Regions from separate parts of the Paenibacillus sp. 1-18 genome, predicted to be linked through region 2. Evidence: riboswitches for the same ligand, from Rfam matches in the RefSeq annotation. Region 2 holds a riboswitch; the other holds the start of a gene.

Region 1 (7,433 bases), on a different contig from region 2:
CGTACCGTCCCTGTCGTTAAATACAGTTCACCAGCAATCTCCTTTGTGTTCTTCCCGTCAGCAATGAGCGCCAATACAGTCTTCTCACGCTCAGTCAGCGGGTTGACCTCGGCATAAGCATCATCGACCAGTTCCGGGGCATAAATGCGACGACCTGCTAAAATGCTGCGAATGGAGGAAGCCAGCTCTTCACTGGGACTATCCTTGAGCAAATAGCCGTGGGTACCTGCCTTGATGGCCCGTTCAAAATACCCGGGGCGAGCAAATGTGGTCAAAATCATCACTTTGCAGTTCAAGCCCTTGAGTTCATCAGCCGCGTCCAGTCCACTCTTTATCGGCATTTCGATGTCCATGATGCATATATCCGGCTGATGCAGCTTGACCAGCTCTACAGCCTCTTCTCCATTACTCGCTTTTCCAACTACTTTCATATCCTCTTCCAAGTCCAGCAGCGAAGCAAGAGCGCCCAGCAGCATACGCTGGTCTTCTGCAATGACAATTCGTATCATGGCCCCACCTCCTCGTTCGGCCTTTCAGTGATATTCGGCACTTTAATGACCAGAGTTGTTCCCTGATCTGAATGCAGCTCCATACATCCGTTCACAAATTCGAGTCTTTCCTTTATTCCTCGCAGGCCATGACCTCGAAAAACTGCATTTTCCCCTATAACGCCTGTCCCGTTATCCTGAATCCGAAGGGTCAATTCCTTCCGAGACGGCTCAATGGTGATAGAACAAGCGGTAGCTCCACTGTGCTTAACCACATTGGTTACCGCCTCCTTCATGCACATACTAAGCACATTTTCGTTCATTAACGACGTATGCTTCAGCTTCGGGTCGCCCTCCAGGGTCAATTCAATATGGGCAGCCTTTAAAATCTGCCGAATGCGCAGTAACTCATCCTCTAATCGCATGCCGCGCATTTGAGTCACCATTTCCCGTACTTCTTTTAACGCGCTTCTCGCCGTAAGCCGAACATCGTTAATTTCAACACGAGCCCGCTCCGGGTGCTGATCCATCAGTTTGCCCGCCAAATCGCTTTTCAGCCCGATGAGTGACAGCTTCTGACCCAAGGTATCGTGCAGATCACGTGCAATTCTCTGGCGCTCCTCCAGCTTAATCAGTTCCGATATTTTCTTATTGGCATCCTCTAATTGTACCTGAAGCCGATCACTTTTGTTACGATTAAAATTCGTGATCGGAAGGAGAATCACACCAATCAGATTGAGCAAAATAAAAGGAATCTGTTTAATAAAAACAGGATTTTCAGAAACAAAACCATAATTGATCAGTCCAATGGTAATAACCATCAGGAGAATATACAGTGTTGTGAATGCGGCTTTACTTTTAATATTACCGATCAGATAAGCAATAAATATGGAAAAATACATATAGCTGAACAGCAGCGTCATGGTAATTGATATAACAATCTGTACACTGGTCCAGAAGTATATGAGCCAGCCTTTCGAGACAAAAGCCAGTACATAACAAGCAAAAAACACTAAAATAATCGCCGTGCCCAGGATAATATGACTTGTCGAGGAGGAGCTGAAGTAATAAAAGGGCAGGATATAAAAGACAACCCACACATAAGGGCTAAGTCCCGTATTTTTTTGGAAAATCTGATACCATTTTTGCATCCTGCTCACCCTTCTCTCCTTCACCTTGCTTTTATCCCTTATCTTATCATATCGAAATGCGTACAATTCATTTTCTTTCTGTGCTCACAACAGGTGCAGGAATGGGTTTGGTAACGGTAACACGTTTGCCCAGCAGCGGCTTCACTTGTTTAAAGGTCAAAAAGGTTTTTGTGCTTTCATCCCAAAGCCGGAACTTCAAAGATTGCAGACTGCTGCTCATAGTGATGGTGGTTGCTTTTTGCAGCAATGGTGTCGCTTCATGTGCCTTCTCCAGATTATAATTCGGCACTTTTGGACTCAAGTGATGGACATGATGAAAACCGATATTCCCCGTAATCCATTGCAATACTTTAGGAAGCTTGTAGTAAGAGCTGCCCTCTACAGCTGCATTGATATAGCTCCACTCTTCATCATGCTCAAAATATGAATCCTCAAACTGATGCTGCACATAAAACAGCCAGATTCCCAGCATGCCTGAAACAAAAAAGATAGGCACCTGTATCAGAAGAAACGACTGCCAGCCGATAGCCCAACACAACAATGCATATAAGGCAACGATAGATATATTTGTAACATAAGTGTTTATTTTTTCCTTGCGCTTCGCTGTTTTGACGTTAAACCGATAGGTAAGCAAAAAAGTATAGATCGGACCTAATCCGAACATAACCCAAGGATTCCGGTATATGCGATAAGCCAGCCGTGTCCATATAGAAGCCTGTGCGTACTCTTCTACCGTAAGTACCCACATATCACCTGTACCTCTTTTGTCGAGATTACTGCTGGTTGCATGGTGGACGGCATGACTATTTTTCCATTGATGATACGGACAGAGCGTAATGATACCTGTAATCGTTCCTACAATGTCATTCAGCTTGCGACTTTTGAAGAAGGACTGATGACCACAATCATGAAAAATAATGAATGTCCTTACCACAAACCCCGAGGCAATAACGGCAATCGGAAGCGTCAGCCAATAGGATACCGACAGACTGAGATAAGCCGCATACCATAGCAAGATCAGCGGGCCCAAAGTGTTAATAAGCTGCAGAACGCTGGATTTGGTGTTTATTTTTTCGTAAGGAGCCATATTTTTTTTCAATTGTGCTAATGGAAGTTGTGCCATACTTAATGTTGATCCTCCTTTAAAATGACGCCTGTACCTTGATCTCGTCAGACGTGCATGTAGATCTAACCTCAGTATAAGGAACAGCCTCTCACCGCTGTAGTCATAAACGTCAGTTCGAGAGTATGACATTTGTCATATCATTAAATCAGTACAGCTATTTGCCAATGGTTCACGGGTTTATTTCCGGGAGAATATTTGTTAATATATAAAGTAAATAACGCTGTATGTGACTGGCGAAGTCAGTGGAATAAACCACGAGGGAGCATACAAACAAAAGCGTGCCGTTCGCCTGGGAGAAGTATTTGCAGAGGATTCGTCTGTCTTGACGACCTTGTGCAAATACTTTTTTGCGTTTACAAGACCCTGACACCCTGTTGATTCCATCATTAGCGCGATAAATTCAGAGGAGGCTTGAGCTATGGCTATTATTATGAAATCCAAAGAAGCAGCCGAGCAAGTGTATGCGACGATTCGTTCCCAGGTGGAACAGTTAAAACAGCAAGGACATCGTCCCCATCTGGCAACCCTATTGGTAGAAGGTGATCCCGCCTCTGCCTACTACGCCCGAACCAAGCAAAAAATAGCGGAGAAGCTGGGCATCTCCTTTCATCTTCATACCTTTGACCGCCATGTTAGAGAAGCCGAGCTCCTTCACCTGATCGACAGCCTGAATGAAGCTTCTCATGTACACGGCATTATGCTGGAATTGCCCCTTCCCCGGCATCTATCCGCATCCGTCATTAAACAGTCCATCGCCCCGTACAAGGATATTGATGGAATTACCCCGGGCAATAAGCTGGCTACTGTCACAGGCGAGGCTGGACTGTATCCTGCTACACCTCAAGCCTGTATTGAACTGCTCAAGCATTACGGTCACACCTTGGCAGGCAAAAATGTCACGCTTGTCGGCATCGGCCAGACTGTGGGACTCCCCCTTTTTCACATGCTGCAAAGAGAAAATGCTACCGTCACGGCCTGTCATGCGGGCACACGCGATATTGCAGAGCATTTGAGTCATGCAGACATTGCCTTCGTCGCAGTCGGATGCCCTGATGTCATTACTCAGGATATGGTGCATCCCGGTCTTATTTTGGTAGATGCGGGAATTAATGAGACGCTGGAGGGGAAAATAGTGGGGGATGCCGCTTTAGACGTTGGGGAAAAGGTGCATGCGATTTCTCCCGTGCCCGGCGGTGTCGGTACATTAACGACGGCAATCTTGTATAAAAATCTGCTCAAAGCGATTGATCTGCAACAATACTCCCGAGAGGTGGTTTATTCATGAGTGAACTGTCGTGGAAGGATTCCATCGGACATTTTCTGAAAGAGGCTGGAAGCGCAGCTCCTACACCCGGCGGAGGAAGTATATCCGCATTGGCTGCGGCACTGGGGGCCGCTATGACCTCCATGACCGCCAACCTTTCACAAGGAGAAAAATTCGCACACATCCACGAGCCAATCACTGAAGTGATTCGTAGCATGGAAAACCTGACTTCACGCTGTGAGGAACTGATGGCTGCAGACATCCGCTCCTTTGAACAGTACATGACGGCGCTAAAGCTACCCAAAGAAACAGACGAAGAGAAGCGTTATCGTACCCATTCTCTACAGACCGCAGTGATCGCTGCCATTGAGGTACCCATGCGCTTGCTGGAAGTAAGCCGGGATGGATTGTCTCATGCCTACCGTATTGTGGAGGCGTCCAATAAAAATGTCATTTCTGATCTTGGCATAGGTGCAATCCTGTTTGAAGCTGCTGCTCAATCCGCCCTGCTTACCGTTGACATTAACCTTGCCTCACTAAAGGACTTGGATGTCAAACAATCCTATGAAGCCAAAACAGCTGCACTCATGCGTGAAATTGCACAAATCAAAGAACAAACCCTAATGATCGTGCGCAGCCGAATAACGGGCTAATCCATTGGAAGAACCGTCCCAAGTTATCCCTGCTCCCATGCTCAAAAAATAGCCTCCAAACCCGTTTATAATCGTGGGTTTGGAGGCTATTTTATTGGAATTTATCAATTTGTGGAAAACCTTTCTAAATATTCAACGTCTATTGATACGGGTATATTTCCCAAGAAATTATTTTTATCTTATATCATTTATGAAGAAATGAGGAAAGGCGAATGAAAAGACGGACTCTATTACTCAGTATGATCGCGTTATTATTATTCAGCTCTAATGCATGGGCGGCCGAAAAGGAGTCTACTTCCCGTATTCGTTCTTATGATTCCGGGAGTCTGATTCAATCCGATGGAAGCTTATGGTTGTGGGGCTATAATCAATCTGTTCCTACTCGCGTAGAAGATAAGCCGGACGTTGTAAAAACATTTTCTAATATCATCAACGAAGGCGACCTGGTATTTACCTTACAAGATCATTCCGCTTGGTATGTACCCAGAGACAACATTTCTGAATCCGTGAAATTCATTCCTCTGGAAGGACTACAGAACCTCGCAGCTGTAAGTGGTTTAAATCATGTGCTTGCCCTGAGCACCGAAGGCAGCATATATTTCGCTGATCGACTCAACAATGACGACATCTTGGGTCCTTTTCAACCTCTATCCGGCGTCGACGGGGTTGCAGATATAGACAGCTATTATGAAGAAAGACCGGAATATGAGGAAGGCTGGATCTTCTTGAAAAAGGACGGCAGTGTGTGGAAAAACACAAAAGGCTTGCAGGGTTTTAAACCTGTTTCCTCCTTAAAGGATATTACGGCAATCGCGAAAAATATAGCCTTAAAAAAAGACGGTACCGTATGGACATGGCCCAAGGAATTTGATACAAATGCCACCTTATCCGATACTATATCTGCTGCGCAGATTCAATCCCTAACAGGAATCCAGGCGATTAAATCCAATGGTCGTACCTATCTTGCGATGGATCGGCAAGGCCGGCTGTGGTTCTGGGGTGCTACAGTCACAGGCTCCTCGGATGCTACAACCTATCATAACGAAAATACTCCTGTACTGTTGACGGGTGTAAAGAATGTTAAAGACGCCTTCATCGTTGAGCGTTCCATTCTTGCACTGACCACAGAGGGAAATGTTTATGCAGCGTCCTTGGACGGAGAAAAATTATTGCCGAATGCCCACTTTACATTACTGGCTCAACATATTCAAAGCATCAAAGCAGGCCCAAGACATGTAATCATGCAAAAAACGGACGGCACCCTGTGGGGCTGGGGGGTCAACAAGCATGCACAGCTTGGTATAGGGGATTATGAGTTTCTTTATAGTACGCCAGTTCCTGTACAAAAGCCGATTCTCGTCCGTCTTAACGGTATACCTGTTCCCCTGAGTAACGGTGTGATTACTAGAAACGGGCAGGCGTTTATTCCTCTCCGTTCTGTTTTTGACAAGCTGGGGGCCGAAGTCACCTTTGACTCCAACAATAAAGTAGCGAACATTATTCAGTCCAAGACTGGAGCTAATCCTGTCTCTCTACAATTGAATCTCAAAACCAGCCAAACAACAGTGAACGGTAGACCTGTCGAGCTTACCATCCCTCCTTTCACGGTGAACGGTATTGCCTATCTTCCTCTGCGATTAATCAGCGAGACGTTAGGGGCCAAGGTAGATTGGATACAAAAGGAAGGTACTATAACCATCACGACCGTCACCACGACAAAATAAGAACATTAACCTGTAGGACCGCCCCCTTTATTGATCCTACTCGTTCTTTTACGTAGATCTCGATAGCCTCTTGGATCATCAAAAAAGGGATATCTGCCCTGTATGGGTACGATATCCCTCTTTTCGTTATTTACCGCCCGTAAACGTGATTCCCTTGATAAAGTAACGATTAAAGAATGCATAAATAACGAGGATCGGTAGCGTACATATCATGGAAGCCGCCATAATGTAATTCCAATAGCTGATATATTGCCCCTTGAACGTATTTAATCCAAGCGGCAACGTAAACATTTCCGGGCTGGACATCACAATCAACGGTTTCATAAAATCATTCCACGACGCCATGAACACAAAAATAATCTGTGCTGCCAGTGCCGGACGGGCCAACGGAAGAACGATGCGAAAAAAAGCACCAAACCGTCCTAAGCCATCAATCTCAGCTGCCTCTTCCAGTTCTTTCGGAAAGCTGATAAAAAACTGGCGCATCATAAAAATATATGTCGCGCTGAGCATAGAGGGAATGATCATCCCCTGATACGTATCCAGCCAGCCAAAGCCTTTCAAAATCAGGAAATTCGGAATCATCGTAACCTGGGCCGGGATCATCAGTACACCCAGGATAATGACGAACAGCAGCTTTTTCCCCGGAAAATCCAACCGGGCAAGTGCATAGCCTGCCATAGAATTAAACAGCAGATTGAGCGCCGTAGTGACAATTCCAATCCCCAGGCTGTTCAACAGCCATCGACCAAATAAAGGTTGCTGAGTAAATATCATATTGTAGTTGTCGAAGGTAAATACCTTGGGAATAAAGCTGATTTTTCCGTTCACGATTTCTTCCAGCGGCTTGAATGACGATGACAACGCCCATAAAAATGGAACTATCGTAACAGCCGCGTAACCGATAAGAATCAAATACAATAGAATTTCCCCGATGCCTATTCGACGGTCCATGATGCTCCCTCCCTAGTTCAAAGACTCTTCCTTGGAAAACCTGCGCTGGATTAGCGTTGCGATTAAAATAATC
Region 2 (7,433 bases):
GTCATCGAGTCGTTCGTCTTTAGCAAGACTCACGTACCTTGTTGGAGAACAGAAAGGGTTCCCGTCTTGTCTGACCGCTCTTAATAAAATCCTCCTCTCTCCTCGTCCTCGTACAGGCGCTTCCGTTGTATGCTTGTACTGTTTTCCCCCTTGTCCGCATAACGTTAACAAGAACGGACGGATAATGGAGGGATGGAGTATGCTGTCAGCCTCTGCCCATGTCGGGCAGGTTGTAACGATTCTGATCATGGCAGTAGCGCTGGGAATGGATGCGTTATCGCTGGGCGTAGGGATCGGCATGAAGGGGATACGCCTGCGGGATGTGCTGCGCATCAGCACGGTAATTGGCTTTTTTCACATTCTGATGCCATTGCTGGGGATGTTCACAGGGCATTATATGAGTTCTTTACTGGGCCATGTAACGACCTATTTTGCAGGTGGGTTACTCATCCTTTTAGGCGGGCATATGGTATATAGCTCCTTCAAGGGGGACGGTGTACAAGTATTGGATCATCGTTCACCTCTGGGTCTCTTGCTGTTTGCACTTGGGGTGAGCATTGACTCGTTTTCTGTAGGGGTGTCGCTGGGGATGTTCCAGAGTGATCTGGTGCTGAGTGTTCTGGCATTTGGCTTTTGCGGAGGTGCAATGGCAATGCTGGGATTGCTGGTGGGCCGCAAGGTCAGCCGTAATCTGGGGGATTACGGAGAAGCCGTAGGCGGTGCTATTTTGCTGGCATTTGGCTTTATGTTTATGTTTTGATTTTAGCGTGGACAGTGTAAAATAAATACAGGATTATAGTAAGGCTTAGGATTATAGATAATGATCCTCTGTTTACATATTTTTAACATACGGGGGGTGAAAACGTTGAAGCATATCTTATTCGTATGCACAGGGAACACTTGTCGCAGTCCAATGGCTGAAGGGATGCTGCGCAAGCTGGCCGCTGAACACGGGCTGGAGCTGGAGGTGCGCTCTGCGGGAGTGGCGGCGATGGAAGGTACACCGATATCTCGACATGCAGAGGCGGTTCTACGGGACCACGATATCTCGGATCAGTTGACCTCGACCCCTTTGAGCGGCGGACTTGCAGAGTGGGCACATCTGATTTTGACCTTGACGCAAGGGCATAAGCAGCACGTCATTCAGCGCTTTCCCCATACGGCGGGCAAAGTATTTACGCTCAAGGAATACGTGGAGGATCGGGATGAAGTGCTGAATGATGTACAGGAGTTAGACGGCTTGTACGCTTCACAGCAGCTGATGGCTTCACTCGGACAAGAACTGTCGGCGCAGGAGCGTGAGCGGATGATTGAGCTGAACCAACGGATTCCGGGCTTTGATATTTCCGATCCATTTGGGGGTTCGCGGGAAGATTACGATGTCACGGCTGCGGAAATCCGCACAGCACTGCATAAGTTGCTGGACAAGCTAAAGACTTCTTCCGAATAAAGTCGGTGTCACTCATCTGATTTGTACGGATTCTGTTGATTTTCGACGATTAATCCGTTAAGATAAGGTGGAAAAATGAGAATCCGGTGTAACTGGCGACAAAAGTGGGATTAACCACGATGGAGCACCGGATATACGGCCGGTCGCCTGGGCAAAAGAGCAATTCCACGTAGGTGTGGACTGCTCTTTTTTCGTATATGAGCTATTCCAGATTTTTTGCTGTCTTCTTGCTCTTCAATTTTTCTGCTCGAAATCCAAATCATCGGCTATAATATAGTCAGATTGTGATATCAGGAGAAAGTGTGTTGAACTTACGGCATGAGACCATGCCTAGTCTCTGAGGGACTGGTCAACCAGGGGAGGTTCCAATGGTAGGACAATTGGATCGTGAGATTTCACTTGAAGCACAGGCCGCTTCTGTCGTGCGGGAGCTCGCTGAAGCAGTCGGTTTGAAGGCTGGGCGCCTGCTGGTGATTGGTGTAAGTACGAGTGAAGTGGCCGGAAGCCGGATCGGCACGGCGGGAGCGCTCGATGTGGCGCAGCAGCTGCTGGCTGGAGTAGATTCCGTACGCCGGGAATATGGCTTTGACGTGGCGTTTCAATGCTGCGAGCATTTGAACCGTGCGCTGGTCGTTGAACGGGCTGTGCTGGAACGGCTGGGATTAATAGAAGTTGCCGCTGTTCCTGTACGCACGGCAGGCGGCTCTATGGCTGCGGTTGCCTACCGGTCACTGGACGATGCGTGTTTGGCGATGAACGTGCAGGCGCATGCCGGGATAGACATTGGCGAAACGCTGATTGGCATGCATCTGCGTCCCATAGCCGTTCCGTTTCGTCCAAGCCTTCGCTGGATTGGCGAAGCACGTGTGACTGCGGCGTTCACGCGTCCTCCACTGATAGGAGGACAACGGGCGGTGTACACCCTTGAACAAGAAGACGGCGGAAACTGTGATTAGCATTTGGCGTGGACTGTTTGTTTTATACTTTGTATACCCAACAATTGACTATGGAGAGGGAGTAATCAATCATGATGGAACATCTGCGTAATAGTGACCCGGCAGTGCTGGAAGCAATGGGACTTGAACTGAAGCGACAACGCCACAATATCGAGCTGATCGCATCCGAGAACATCGTTAGCGAAGCGGTTATGGAAGCGATGGGCTCTGTACTGACGAATAAATATGCTGAAGGTTATCCGGGCAAACGTTACTACGGTGGCTGTGAGCACGTAGATATCGTCGAGGACATTGCGCGTGATCGCGCCAAAGAATTGTTCGGTGCTGAGCATGCCAACGTGCAGCCTCACTCTGGAGCACAAGCCAACATGGCGGTCTATTTGGCAGCACTCAAACCTGGTGATACCGTACTGGGTATGAATTTGGCGCATGGCGGCCATCTGACACACGGAAGCCCCGTTAACGCTTCCGGCTTGTTGTATAACTTTGTTGCTTATGGTGTACGCGAAGACAACTTCCGCATTGATTATGATGAAGTGCGCAAGGCAGCCTTCAAGCATCGCCCTCGCCTGATTGTAGCCGGAGCGAGCGCATATCCGCGTACGATTGATTTTGAAGCCTTTGCTTCCATCGCCAGCGATGTGGGTGCGCTGTTCATGGTAGATATGGCACACATCGCCGGTCTGGTAGCAGCGGGTATTCATCCTAACCCGGTTCCGCATGCCCAATTTGTGACCACAACCACGCACAAAACGCTGCGTGGTCCGCGCGGAGGAATGATTCTGACTCGCAAAGCGTGGGCGCAAGCGATTGACAAGGCGATTTTCCCAGGCATTCAGGGCGGTCCATTAATGCATGTGATCGCGTCCAAAGCCGTTGCCTTGGGTGAAGCACTCCAGCCTTCCTTCAAAACCTATGCACAAAACGTAGTTCGCAATGCACACGTACTGGCAGAGACGCTGCTGGCGGAGGGGATTAACATCGTATCGGGCGGTACAGATAATCACCTGATGCTGCTGGATACGCGTAACCTGAATATTACAGGCAAAGAAGCCGAGCATGTATTGGATTCCGTAGGCATCACGGTGAACAAAAACGCGATTCCGTTCGACCCGACAAGTCCGTTCATTACCAGCGGAATTCGTATTGGTACCCCTGCTGCGACATCCCGTGGTATGGATGAAGAGGCTATGGTTAAAATCGGTAAGATCATTGCCGAAACACTCAAAAATCCGAAGGATGATACGGTATTGTCCAAAGCGAGCCAAGCGGTTGGCGAGCTGACTGAAAAATTCCCAATCTATCCAGGTACTCAATACTAATTAAATCAACCACCTATCCATGTTGAATAAGGCTGTTTTCCTTCCGTAAGCCGGAGGGGGAACAGCCTTTTTTGTTTTCTGGCGACTCGAAACTTACATTTTTGGTTAATAAGCGATTAAGGATTTATTTGTATTTTCCTGCACGATCTACACAGAGGAGTGATGACACTTGAGTCAAAGAAAATCCGCGCAGTTATTGCAGCAGCTCGTATTTATAGGCCCTATGGCGTTGTTTTTCGTCTTGATTATGGTCATTCCGTTCCTGCTGGGACTATATTATTCCATGACCAATTGGGACGGAGTGTCGGAAAATGTCCAATGGCTCGGATTGGGGAATTACGTCCATATTTTTAGAGATGATCCGGATTTTCGAAATGCATTTTGGTTCACGGTCCGTTTTACCGTATGTGGCGTGATCCTGACGAATCTGATCGGCTTTTCCCTGGCTTATGTACTTACAAAGCCGTTGCGTACCCGCAATGCGTTACGGACTGTATTTTTTATGCCTAATATGATTGGTGGCTTACTGCTTGGCTTCATCTGGCAATTTATCTTTGTGCGCGGTTTTTCTGCGGTGGGGGAGGCAACCGGGCTGTCCCTTTTCAAGCTACCATGGCTTGGTGATGGGCCAACTGCTTTTTGGGGAACTGTCATCGTGTTTGTTTGGCAGTACGCAGGCTATCTCATGGTTATCTACATATCCTCGTTAAATAATGTCTCCCATGCCCTGATTGAATCAGCTCAAATCGACGGTGCAAGCCGAAGACAGATTTTACGCCAGGTAGTAGTGCCGCTTATTATGCCAGCCGTAACCGTTTGCCTCTTTTTGGCGATATCCTGGTCCTTTAAAGTGTTTGAGCTGAATTTAGCCCTGACAAAGGGTGGACCCTTCAAGTCGACAGAGTCTGTAGCGTTGGACATATATAATGAAGCGTTTACAAATAATCGTCTTGGATTGGGGACCGCCAAAGCTATGATTTTCTTTATCATCGTAGCAATCATTACGATCATTCAGGTGCGTCTCACGAAGAAGAAGGAGGTTGAAATGTAATGGGGAAAACGCCAAGCTACCGCTTGGGTACGTGGGCTGCTGAAATTGTGCTCATTGTGCTCGGATTGATCTTTCTGATTCCGTTTTATTTTTTGCTCGTCAATTCCGTTAAATCCTTTGGCGATATTTTGGCTCATTCCGCTTCGTGGCCGACAACCTTTCGGTTTGAGAACTACGCCAACGCCTGGAATAAAATAAACTTTCCGACAGCGCTGGGGAATTCATTGCTCGTCACCATCGTCAGCAATGCTCTCCTGCTGCTGATCAGCTCGATGGCTGCTTACCAGATGGTTCGCCATGACACGCGTTTTAACCGATTGCTGTTTGGTCTGCTTGTGGCTGCAATGGTCGTGCCTTTTCAGTCCATCATGCTGCCGCTTATGGAGGTATCCAACGTGCTGAGATGAACAATAGCATACCAGGATGCATTGCAGCCGGTGCGGTCAAGGGCTGATGGAGGGATAACCGATGAAAAAAACAGTGCTGCTTGTCCTCTCCCTGATCGTACTGCTCGCATGTACGCTTTCGGGTTGTGGAAATACGCAGGCCGGGCCAAACGAGACGAAAACGATACACATCTATCAGTTCAAAGTAGAGATTCAGAGCCGCTAAACAAACTCAAGGCGGATTATGAAAAAACGCATCCGGGCATCAAGCTGGATATCCAATCTGTCGGAGGCGGTACGGATTACAGTGCTTCGTTGAAGGCTAAATTCGCCTCAGGTGATCAGCCGGACATTTTCACCAATGAGGGCTATCAGGACCGTGATACGTGGTTTGAGTATTTGGAGGACTTGTCAGATCAGCCATGGGTAAAGGACCTGGATGATTTTGCCCGCAAGCCGATGACCGTTAACGGTAAGATTTACGGACAGCCCATGAACCTGGAAGGCTTCGGATTTGTTTACAACAAGGATTTGTTCAAGCGGGCGGGCATAACCAAGCTGCCTCAAACGATAAGTGAGCTGGAGGAAGCAGCGAAGCGCCTGAAAGCAGCAGGGATTACACCGTTTGCTAACGGATATGCGGAATGGTGGGTGCTGGGGAACCATTTTGTCAATATTCCGTTTGCCAGACAGCCGAACCCGGAGACCTACGTCGAGCATTTAAACAAGGGAACAGCCCGTATCCCTGGCAACCCTGTGTTTGATCAGTGGGTGAAGCTGCTTGACCTGACTTTAAAATATGGTAACAGCAATCCCCTTACGACAGACTATAATACACAAGTCACGTTATTTGCGACAGGCAAGGCCGCCATGATGCATCAGGGGAACTGGACTCAGCCACAAATAGACGGTATTAATCCTGACTTGAATCTGGGGATTCTGCCTGCGCCTATAGATAATGATCCTGCTAAAGGAGGCAGGCTTGCAGTGGGGGTGGCATCCAACTGGGTGGTCAATAAAAATTCGCCTGTGAAGCAGGAGGCAAAAGATTTTCTCAATTGGCTGGTTACTTCGGAGATAGGCAAGCACTATATTACCAAGGAGTTCAAATTCGTCCCCGCCTTCAAAAGCATTACATCCAGTGATGAAACGACAGGTGATCTTGGTGCGGAAATATCCCGGCATGTGAGGGAAGGCAAGATATGGAGCTGGAACTTCCAGCGCTTCCCGAAAGGACTGAATCAGGATTTGAGCAGTAGTATGCAGGCCTATATTGCGGGGGTTATTACAAAAGACGAAATGCTGCAGCAATTTCAGGGAGCGTGGGACAATTTGAAGTATAGATAAAAACGTCGCTTCATCAGGAGCCCGAACCCCAACTTATAGCACAGAGGGGAATTTTGAGTTCGACAGGCTTTGACGGTCAAGGGCCGTTAGAGCCTTTTTTGATGTGGTTTTCCATGACAAAAGTCACTCATAATGTGGCAGGGGAGATATTTTACTCTACATATCTTTCTCTTGGCCAAAGGTTGTGGTGGCAGGTGTTAAATCAACCAAGGGAATGTTATAATAAACAGGATTTACAGGCACGCACTGCATCTGTGCTTATTTGGTTTGTACAAATAGGTTACATAGATCCTTTCCATTCAGGATGTTCGATATTCTGGTGCGGAAGAACGTGACGATAATACCGGAGGGAATATATCATGGCAAAACTGGTGGTTTGTGATCACCCTTTGATCCAGCACAAACTTACATTTATCCGCGATGTGCGGACCAACACCAAGGATTTCCGCGAGCTCGTGGATGAAGTAGCAACTTTGATGGCTTATGAAATTACGAGGGACATCCCGTTGGAAAGCATTACGGTGCAAACACCGGTTGCTGAGACAGAAGGTAAAGTGATTTCCGGACGTATGCTGGGCCTTATTCCGATTTTGCGTGCAGGCTTGGGTATGCTGGATGGCGTTGTAAAGCTGCTGCCGGCAGCAAAGGTAGGCCATGTGGGATTGTTCCGCGACCCTGAAACATTGCAGCCTGTGGAATACTACACAAAGTTGCCTACAGATGTGACAGAGCGTGAATTGATCGTCATTGATCCGATGCTTGCAACAGGCGGTTCGGCGATTGCAGCCATAGATGTGTTGAAAAAAAGAGGCTGTACCCAAATTAAAATGATGAATCTGATTGCTGCTCCTGAGGGTGTCAAAGCTGTGCAAGAGGCACATCCTGATGTAGACATTTATGTCGCTGCTCTGGATGAGCGTT

Evidence for each region. Region 2 has a riboswitch for ZMP and ZTP ahead of L693_RS0112650 (TIGR01440 family protein). Riboswitches for the same ligand answer to the same signal wherever they lie in the genome.
Region 1: another riboswitch for ZMP and ZTP. It lies ahead of L693_RS0124190 (bifunctional 5,10-methylenetetrahydrofolate dehydrogenase/5,10-methenyltetrahydrofolate cyclohydrolase); the one in region 2 lies ahead of L693_RS0112650 (TIGR01440 family protein).

What each region holds. Positions count from the first base shown of each region.
Region 1 is NZ_ASSB01000359.1:25,693-33,125, reverse strand. Features, by position in the region: gene L693_RS0124205 (response regulator transcription factor) at 1-509, opposite strand, end outside; gene L693_RS0124200 (sensor histidine kinase) at 506-1,639, opposite strand; gene L693_RS0124195 (fatty acid desaturase) at 1,707-2,762, opposite strand; ZMP/ZTP riboswitch at 2,982-3,067, shown strand; gene L693_RS0124190 (bifunctional 5,10-methylenetetrahydrofolate dehydrogenase/5,10-methenyltetrahydrofolate cyclohydrolase) at 3,184-4,050, shown strand; gene L693_RS0124185 (cyclodeaminase/cyclohydrolase family protein) at 4,047-4,682, shown strand; gene L693_RS0124180 (stalk domain-containing protein) at 4,895-6,406, shown strand; gene L693_RS0124175 (carbohydrate ABC transporter permease) at 6,533-7,360, opposite strand; partial or broken gene L693_RS0124170 (carbohydrate ABC transporter permease) at 7,373-7,433, opposite strand, start outside.
Region 2 is NZ_ASSB01000204.1:83-7,515, forward strand. Features, by position in the region: partial or broken gene L693_RS29975 (Sua5 family C-terminal domain-containing protein) at 1-23, shown strand, start outside; gene L693_RS0112640 (manganese efflux pump MntP) at 200-760, shown strand; gene L693_RS0112645 (low molecular weight protein arginine phosphatase) at 866-1,450, shown strand; ZMP/ZTP riboswitch at 1,529-1,610, shown strand; gene L693_RS0112650 (TIGR01440 family protein) at 1,819-2,406, shown strand; gene glyA (serine hydroxymethyltransferase) at 2,478-3,728, shown strand; gene L693_RS0112660 (carbohydrate ABC transporter permease) at 3,898-4,779, shown strand; partial or broken gene L693_RS28060 (carbohydrate ABC transporter permease) at 4,779-5,209, shown strand; partial or broken gene L693_RS0112670 (ABC transporter substrate-binding protein) at 5,248-6,512, shown strand; gene upp (uracil phosphoribosyltransferase) at 6,872-7,433, shown strand, end outside.